DNA from 4 places in the Pseudarthrobacter niigatensis genome. Region 1 is predicted to be linked to each of the others. Evidence: predicted binding sites of a transcription regulator. Region 1 holds the regulator's gene; each other region holds the start of a gene.
What was found. The regulator HrcA, encoded in region 1, represses chaperone genes, less so after heat shock. The targets are predictions, from matches to a motif close to TTNGCACTCGNNNNNNNCGAGTGCNAA.
Positions count from the first base shown of each region.

Region 2: a site for HrcA is predicted at 845-871, ahead of J2T23_RS09840 (Hsp20/alpha crystallin family protein). Genes of this name have one in related genera too.
Region 3: a site for HrcA is predicted at 759-785, ahead of groL (chaperonin GroEL). Genes of this name have one in related genera too.
Region 4: a site for HrcA is predicted at 1,064-1,090, ahead of groES (co-chaperone GroES). Genes of this name have one in related genera too.

Region 1 is NZ_JAUSTB010000001.1:244,055-246,253, reverse strand. Features, by position in the region: gene dnaJ (molecular chaperone DnaJ) at 1-749, opposite strand, end outside; gene hrcA (heat-inducible transcriptional repressor HrcA) at 836-1,849, opposite strand; gene J2T23_RS01170 (DUF3097 domain-containing protein) at 2,020-2,199, shown strand, end outside.
Region 2 is NZ_JAUSTB010000005.1:203,356-205,554, reverse strand. Features, by position in the region: gene J2T23_RS09850 (S9 family peptidase) at 1-244, opposite strand, end outside; gene J2T23_RS09845 (hypothetical protein) at 539-736, shown strand; gene J2T23_RS09840 (Hsp20/alpha crystallin family protein) at 946-1,368, shown strand; gene J2T23_RS09835 (NAD(P)H-hydrate dehydratase) at 1,564-2,199, opposite strand, start outside.
Region 3 is NZ_JAUSTB010000009.1:45,623-47,821, forward strand. Features, by position in the region: gene J2T23_RS13745 (ABC transporter substrate-binding protein) at 1-673, shown strand, start outside; gene groL (chaperonin GroEL) at 964-2,199, shown strand, end outside.
Region 4 is NZ_JAUSTB010000002.1:14,832-17,030, forward strand. Features, by position in the region: gene J2T23_RS03205 (class I SAM-dependent methyltransferase) at 1-525, opposite strand, end outside; gene J2T23_RS03210 (hypothetical protein) at 580-960, shown strand; gene groES (co-chaperone GroES) at 1,247-1,540, shown strand; gene groL (chaperonin GroEL) at 1,619-2,199, shown strand, end outside.

The DNA.
Region 1 (2,199 bases):
CGGATTTCCACGTACAGGTCGCCGGCGGGGCCGCCCGCCGGGCCGGCCTCACCCTGCCCGGAGAGCTGGATCCTGGTTCCGGTGGCTACGCCGGCGGGGACCTTGATGGTCAGCGAACGCCGGCTGCGGATCCGGCCCTGGCCGCTGCATTCGTTGCAGGGGTCCTTGATGACGGTGCCGAAGCCTTCGCAGGTGCCGCAGGGGGCCGCAGTCATGACCTGGCCCAGGATGGAGCGGACGGCCCGCTGGACCTGGCCGCTGCCGCCGCAGATGTCGCAGCGCTCGGGGTGGGTGCCGGGCCGGCAGCAGGATCCCTCACAGGTGGGGCAGACCACGGCGGTGTCCACTTCGAGCTTCTTGTTCACGCCGAACACGGCGTCGCGAAGGTCGATCCGGACGCTGATGAGGGCGTCCTGGCCGCGGCGGACACGGGAAGCCGGGCCGGAGCTGCCCCCGGCGCCGAAGAAGGTGTCGAAGATGTCCTGGAATGCGAAGCCCTGGCCCGCGTAGCCGGCTCCGCCGAAGCCGTTGTCCGTGCCGTTCTCGTTGCCCGTGGTGTCGTAGATCCGCCGCTTCTGGGGGTCGGAGAGGACCTCGTAGGCGTGAGTTACTGCCTTGAAGCGTTCCGAGGCATCCTCACCGGGGTTTACGTCCGGGTGGAGGGTGCGGGCCAGTTTGCGGTAGGCCTTTTTGATCTCTTCGCCCGTAGCTTCGGGTGAGACTCCAAGGACGTCATAGTGGCTGCTCAAAGTTCGTATCTCTTCCTTGTTGTACTGCGTTCAGTCGGGCGGCCCGGCCCGTTGTTCCCGGCCGCAACATGCTCCGGCCGCGCGGGTCAGGGCCCCAAAATCCTGGAAAGGTACCGGGCCACTGCCCGGACGGCGGCCATGGTGGTGGGGTAGTCCATCCTGGTGGGCCCGAGGATTCCTACCTTGGCGACGCTGTCGGGGCCGTAGCCGGTGGCCACCACCGACGCTTCGGCCAGGCCGTCGTAGGGGTTTTCCCTTCCGATGCTGACGGCAACGCCGCGGTGGTCCTGGGCCATCTCGCTCAGCAACCGCAGCATCACCACCTGCTCCTCGAGGGCCTCGAGCACGGGACCGATGCTGAGGGGGAAGTCAACGTTTGACCGGGCCAGGTTGGCTGTCCCGGCCATGACCATCCGGTCCTCCCTGGTGTTTTGCGCCAGCCCCTCGAGGCCAAGTGCCAGGGCGTGCGCAGCCTGCCGCTGTGCCTGTGCCGTGCCGGCCACGACGGAGGGAAGCGCCGTGGCAAGCCGGCTCAGCGGCGTCCCGGACAGTGCGGCGAGGAAACGCGTGCGGAGTGCTGCCACTGCGTCGTCGCCCAGGTCCTGGCCGACGTCGATGACCCGCTGCTCCACCTTGCCGCTGTTGGCAATGAGGACCACCAGCACCTTGCGGGGGGCAAGCAGCACGAATTCGATGTGGCGCACCAACGCCTTGCTGAGGTGCGGGTACTGGACCACAGCCACCTGGTTGGTCAGCTGCGACAGCAGCCGGACGGTGCGGTCCAGGACGTCGTCGAGATCGTCTGCGCCTTCAAGGAGGGACTGGATAGCCCGGCGTTCGGCCGCCGACAGCGGCTTGACCGCCGAGATCTGGTCAACGAAAAGCCGGTAGCCCTTGTCCGTGGGAATCCGCCCTGCACTGGTGTGGGGGGCCGTGATTAATCCCTCGTCCTCAAGGGCCGCCATGTCATTCCGGATGGTTGCGCTGGAAACCCCAAGGTGGTGCCGCTCAACCAGGGCTTTCGACCCAACCGGCTCGCGGGAGTGGACGTAGTCCTCCACGATGGCCCGCAGCACTTCCAGTTTGCGTGGCTCGCTCACTCTCCACCTCCATCCATGGTGCAGGGCCCATGCCCCGTCAGATGCCACCTTGTTAGCACTCGACATGCCTAAGTGCTAACAGTCTATTATGCCTTGGCCCGTTGTTAGCATTGGTACCGCTCCGGGCGAAATTCCGGTGCGGAGGACCTAGCGCTAGGCGGATCGAATCCATGGACTACCAAAACTGGGGGCCCCGCGGCATTTCCGCCCCGGCCAAGTCGGAATTGCCCGAGGTGCCGGTGGAGCGGGGCATGGTGCTGGAGGATGTGCAGTCAGGCTGGGTAGGCGCCGTGACGCGGGTGGAAAAGTCCGGAGGGATGCACGTGGTTGCCCTGGAGGACCGCCGCGGG
Region 2 (2,199 bases), on a different contig from region 1:
TGCGGCCTTTGATCTCCTGGAAAATGGCCTCCCGGAGCGGTTCCTGGTGCGCCGTGACGGCTTCCTGGTAGGCGTTTTCGGCCCGCAGGTGCTCTACCACCTCCGCCGATTCCTTGTCCCGCAGCCACTCGTAGTTGTCCACGAAGGTCTCCCCGTGGTGGGTGCGCTCGGTGGGGATCTTTTTGGCGGCCGGGGGAGCCGGGACCGCAGTGCCGGCGGAATCCTGCAGGGAAGTGGAGGTCATGGATTCAATATATCCACCACCCCCGCGGGCCACGGGGCCGTTCGCTGTCGGGGGAGACGCCCTTGGCTGGAAGAGGGCGAAGACCCTGGGTCTCATCCTCCCGGTCCGGGACTGACGGATCCGCACGTTGGCACCCCCCGCCGTCGTGATGCTCCATCACCTATGGCTCCTAAAACCGGCGTTTAGGGACCAAAACTGATGGAGCAACCGGGGAGGGGAGGGTGGTTGCAGACGGAGCGCAAGCGTAGGCTGGGCAGTCCAAGGCACATCCGCCCAGCGTGAGAAGGGAAGTTCATGACCATCCCGCCAGTGCACGAACCTGAGCCGTTCCCGCCGGAACCGGGCCCGGAGCCCACCTCCCCGGACCCCACCCAGCCGCACCCTCCCGGCCCGCCATCCCCGAATCCGTTCCCCGCACCGGCGCCTCCGGGACCGCTTCCCGTCCCGGATCCCGGCCCGGCGCCGCTCCGCCCGGACCCCACCCGGGACTGACCGCCAACCTCAAAGGGCCCTTCCGCTGCCTGCCCGTGCACGGCTGGGAGGGCCCTTTTCCATGCCCGCGGTGGCCGGAAAATTCTCCGGAATCCGCTGCTGGAAACCCTTGCGGACCTGGTTCTCCAGTGCTAAAAAATCTATATCAGCCACCATAGATCGGCTGATTCGGGAATGATGTTGGACCATCTCTTACGAGGAGGGAAGCCATGTTGATGCGAACCGATCCGTTCCGCGAGCTGGACAGGCTGGCCCAGCAGGTCCTCGGCACGGCTGCACGCCCGGCGGCGATGCCGATGGATGCATGGCGGGAGGACCAGGAATTCGTCGTGGCCTTTGATTTGCCCGGTGTCTCCGTGGACTCGGTGGACCTGGATGTTGAACGGAATGTCCTGACGGTGCGGGCCGAACGCCCGGACCCCGTGGGCAAGGACACCGAATTGGTCGCCTCTGAACGGCCGCGCGGCGTCTTCAGCCGCCAACTGATCCTCGGCGACACGCTGGACACTGACCACATCAAGGCCAGCTATGACGCCGGCGTCCTGACGCTGCGGATCCCGGTTGCCGAAAAGGCCAAGCCGCGCAAGATCGAGATCGAAACGAAGGGGGCAAAGCAGGAAATCGCCGCTTAGTTTCATCACAGGACCGGGAGGCGGGCACATCTGTTGACTGCCTTTTTGGGGCGAATCGCCATTCTGTGCACGCCACAGCGCCAGACAGCGCATCGGCAGCGTAAGCCTTACCCTCCCGCCACGGTGGCCCCCGGTTTCGGCCGGGGGCCATCCATGTCCCAGGACTCCCGCTGCGGGCGTGCTGCGGCTAGGCGTTCAGACGCTGAGTTCCAGCATCAGCGCGGGCAGTTCATCCGCCAGCTCGCGGGCCAGGAATCCCAGGGGACCCATCCTGCTGGCCAGCCGGTCCGCCGCTGCTGCGTGCAGGTGCGTACCCCAGCAGGCTGCCTGTGCGCAGGTAGTGCCTCGCGCCCGGAGCCCGGCAATCGCCCCCGCCAGCACGTCGCCGCTGCCGGACGTTCCCAAACCGCCGTACCCGGTGGTGATCTTCCACAGGCCGGGGCCGTCCGCATCGGGCCCCGTTGGCTTGCTGACCAGCCCCTGGCAGCTGACCACGGCACCAAATCGTTCAGAGATCCCGGCGACGTCCCGTTCGAGGTCCGCCACATCCCGTCCCAGCAGGATGGCCGCTTCCGTGGGATTCGGCGTGAGAATCAACCGGCCGCGCCAAGGGTCCAGCTGGTCCTCCAGGTGCACCAAGGCGGCCAGTGCGTAGGCATCGAGGACGACGGCGGGGCCTCCTTGGCTGCCGTCGGAAGCGCCGGACGTGCCGTCCCCGCCACGGCCTGCCTCGCGGCTCAGCAGGGCCTGCAGCAGTTCGCCGGCCAGGTCAGGGTCGTCCAGGCCGGGCCCGACCAGCACGGTGTCTGCCCGGTCCAGGTAGGAGGAGAT
Region 3 (2,199 bases), on a different contig from region 1:
CTCGGAGGCAGCCAAAGGGGCCGGACTCACGGTCCTGCCCGGCGCCCGTTTCAAAGCCGGTGCTGCCGCCGAGGCCGCCCGCTCCGCGTCCAAGGCCAAGCCGGACGCCGTCGTCGTGATTGCCCGCGAGGGTGCACGGGACGCCCTGGTGGAGCTGAACAGTGCAGGCGTTGCCGGCTCCCGGATCATCCTCAGCGACGGCGCGTTTGCCCGCTACGGGTCCGGGCTCGCACCCGGGACACTCGAAGGTGCCCGCGCCGTCGTGCCCGGGCAGTTGCCCGGCGCTGCGTTCCAGGCGAAACTGCTGGCCGTTGACCCGGCACTCAAGGATGTCTCCTTCGCCGCTGAAACCTACGACGCCGTCACACTGGCGGCCCTGGCCGCGGCCCGTGCACAGGATGACGCCGGCCGCTCCATTGCCGCGAACCTGGTCCCGGTCTCCGGGGGAACGGCTTCCTCCGGTGCCGGCGCGCCGGCCGCCCCCTGCCTGAGCTACAAGGAGTGCCTCGGTGGTCTCGCAGGCACCCCGGACATCAATTACGACGGCGAATCGGGCCCGGTTGCCTTCGATTCCAATGGGGACATCACCTCGGCCGCTTTCTCCGTGTACACCTTCGGGGCCGACAACAACCCCTCTCTGTCCGGCCGGGAGACGGCGGGCCACTCCGGCTGATCGCCCTGGGCGAAGCGGACCCTGCCTGCGGGGCGTTACGCGTCTTTTCGCTTGCACTCTCACCTGGGGAGTGCTAATTATTGACTTAGCACTCTGACGTACCGACTGCTAAAGCAACGCCTGGTTCCGGCCGGCAGCGCACGGCACCGGTCGACGAGCGAAAGAAACACCTCACTTCAGTGAGATCCCCGCCCGGAGGCATACAGAGGCCCCCGGCAAAGGATCGTCCGTCGCGGGCACTGCAGCGAAGGTTCATTCTTAACGACTGTCCCGAAAGGACTATTGCCGTTATGGCCAAGATCATTGCATTTGATGAAGAGGCACGCCGCGGCCTTGAGCGTGGCCTGAACACCCTCGCCGACGCCGTTAAGGTCACCCTCGGCCCGCGTGGACGCAACGTCGTCCTCGAAAAGAAGTGGGGCGCCCCCACGATCACCAACGATGGTGTCTCCATCGCCAAGGAGATCGAGCTGGACGATCCTTACGAGAAGATCGGCGCCGAGCTGGTCAAGGAAGTTGCCAAGAAGACCGACGACGTTGCCGGTGACGGCACCACCACGGCAACCGTCCTGGCCCAGGCCCTGGTCAAGGAAGGCCTGCGCAACGTTGCTGCCGGCGCCGACCCGCTGTCCCTCAAGCGCGGCATCGAGAAGGCCGTTGACGCCGTCACCGCCGAACTGCTGAACTCCGCCAAGGAAATCGAAACCAAGGAAGAGATCGCGGCCACCGCCTCCATCTCCGCCGGTGACGACGAGATCGGTGCCCTCATCGCCGAAGCCCTGGACAAGGTGGGCAAGGAAGGCGTCATCACGGTCGAGGAATCCAACACCTTCGGCCTGGAGCTGGAACTCACCGAAGGCATGCGCTTCGACAAGGGCTACATCTCCGCCTACTTCGTCACCGACGCTGAGCGCCAGGAAACGGTCCTCGAGGATCCGTACATCCTGATCGTCAACTCCAAGATCTCCAACGTCAAGGAACTGGTTGCTGTCCTGGAAAAGGTCATGCAGTCCAACAAGCCGCTGCTGATCATTGCCGAGGACATCGAGGGCGAGGCCCTGGCCACCCTGATCGTGAACAAGATCCGCGGCACCTTCAAGTCCGTCGCCGTCAAGGCTCCGGGCTTCGGCGACCGCCGCAAGGCCCAGCTCGCCGACATCGCCGTCCTCACCGGCGGCCAGGTCATCTCCGAGGAAGTTGGCCTCAAGCTGGAGACTGCCGGCCTGGAGCTCCTGGGCCAGGCCCGCAAGGTAGTTGTCACCAAGGACGAGACCACCATCGTCGAAGGTGCCGGCGACGCCGACCAGATCGCCGGCCGCGTTTCCCAGATCCGCGCCGAGATCGAGAACTCCGACTCCGACTACGACCGCGAGAAGCTGCAGGAGCGCCTGGCCAAGCTGGCCGGCGGCGTTGCAGTCATCAAGGCCGGAGCCGCAACCGAGGTTGAGCTCAAGGAGCGCAAGCACCGCATCGAAGACGCAGTGCGCAACGCCAAGGCTGCCGTTGAGGAAGGTATCGTCGCCGGT
Region 4 (2,199 bases), on a different contig from region 1:
CGGGTCCAGCCAGACGCCGTCCATCCCGTCCAGGGGGACGGACGAGGCGTCGGCATGCACCACCGTGGCGTTGGGGAAGGGAATGAGGTTCACGGTGGCGCAGGCCGCGGTGGTTTCGTCCATTTCGACGGCAGTGACGTTGAGGTCCAGGGAGGCCAGGGCCAGGGAGTCCGCGCCCAGGCCGCAGCCAAGGTCCGCCACGTGGCTGATCCCGGCGGCGGCGAACCGCCGGGCGTGGTGGGCGGCGACACTCAGGCGCGTGGCCTGTTCCAACCCAGCCTGCGTGAAAAGCATCTGCCGGGCGAATTCGCCGAACTTGGACTCCGCCCTGGTGCGCAGCCGCGATTGGGTCAGGACGGCCGAGACGAGTCCTGCAGGGTGACCTGCCTTCCGGAGTGCAGCGTTGAGCTCGAACGAGTCCTCATCGCGGTATGGGCCCAGGGACGCCAGCAACTCCCAGCCCTCCGGGGTCAGCAACGGTGCGATTTGGTCCTGTGCCATCTGGTCCTGGGGAGCGTGAGCCATGGGTTCCAGCCTAGTGGAGGAGTGCATGGGCGGGATGCGGATACTGTTGAATCCATGGATGAGAGCGCAGCCCCCCGCGAGCCCGATGACCACGAACCGGGGGACCACGGGCCGGCCAGGTTCGCCCGTCCCGTCCTGATTGCCGCCGCCGTGGTGGCCGTGGTCTGCATCGCATTGATGGTGATCATCTTCCTGTTGGACACCTTCAACGCGACCGTTTATTCGGTGGGCGGCAAAAACGTCCAGGACAACACCCAGGAGGCCAGGGACATCCGAGGGCTGTACGACGGCGCGCGGGCCGGGAGCATCTTCTTCCTCGTTGCTGCGCTCCTCGCCGCGGCAGTGTCCGGCTGGGTGCTGTACAGGGGACGGAACCAGGACGACGGCGATGCCGAGGGCGGCGAGGACGTGGACTTCGACGACCTGGGCCGGTGACGACGCGGGGCACCGACCACCCGGGCTGCCGGGATGGGGTGCCTACCATCCCCGGCGGCCCACCGCCGTCGGGCGCCAGAGGGTGTACGCCCATGACGAAACGTTGGCACTCACCTTGACCGAGTGCTAACCCTTACATAGAGTCTTCATTAGCACTCTCCCTAGGAGGGTGCTAACACATGAAGAGCTGCCAGCCAGGCTGCTGCCGGCACCGCGACGACGGTTTGCCAGCTACGGCGGAAAGCTTTCCAGTCCACGAATTTGCTGACGAAAAGGAGAGGTCCGAGTGTCGGTCTCTATTAAGCCTCTTGAGGATCGTATTGTTGTCCGCCCGCTCGAAGCCGAGCAGACCACGGCTTCCGGCCTGGTCATCCCGGACTCCGCACAGGAGAAGCCGCAGGAAGGCGAAGTTGTTGCAGTTGGCCCCGGCCGCTTCGAAGATGGCAACCGCGTTCCCGTTGACGTAGCAGTTGGCGACGTCGTCATCTACTCCAAGTACGGCGGAACTGAAGTCAAGACTGGCGGCACCGAGTACCTCGTGCTGTCCGCCCGCGACGTCCTGGCAATCGTCGTCAAGTAACTCTTCGGATCCCCGTGCTGCCGGCCATGCTCATGCTGGCCGGCAGTGCGGGGTTTCTGTCTTTGAAAGGACAAAACCATGGCAAAGCAGCTTGCGTTTAACGACGCTGCCCGCAGGTCCCTTGAGGCCGGCATCGATAAGCTCGCGAACACCGTCAAGGTGACGCTCGGCCCCCGCGGCCGCAACGTCGTCCTGGACAAGAAGTGGGGCGCCCCCACCATCACGAACGACGGCGTCACCATCGCCCGCGAAGTGGAACTGGACGATCCCTACGAGAACCTTGGCGCCCAGTTGGCCAAGGAAGTAGCCACCAAGACCAACGATGTTGCCGGCGACGGCACCACCACCGCCACGGTCCTGGCCCAGGCCCTGGTCAAGGAAGGCCTGCGCAACGTTGCAGCCGGCGCTGCCCCCGGCCAGATCAAGCGCGGCATCGAGGTTGCGGTTGAGGCCGTGGCTGCCCGCCTGCTCGAAAACGCCCGCCCGGTCGAGGGCACCCAGGTGGCTAACGTTGCCGCCATCTCGGCGCAGAGCGACGAGATCGGTGAGCTCCTCGCCGAGGCCTTTGGCAAGGTGGGCAAGGATGGCGTCATCACCATCGAAGAGTCCTCCACCACCCAGACCGAACTGGTCCTCACCGAGGGCATGCAGTTCGACAA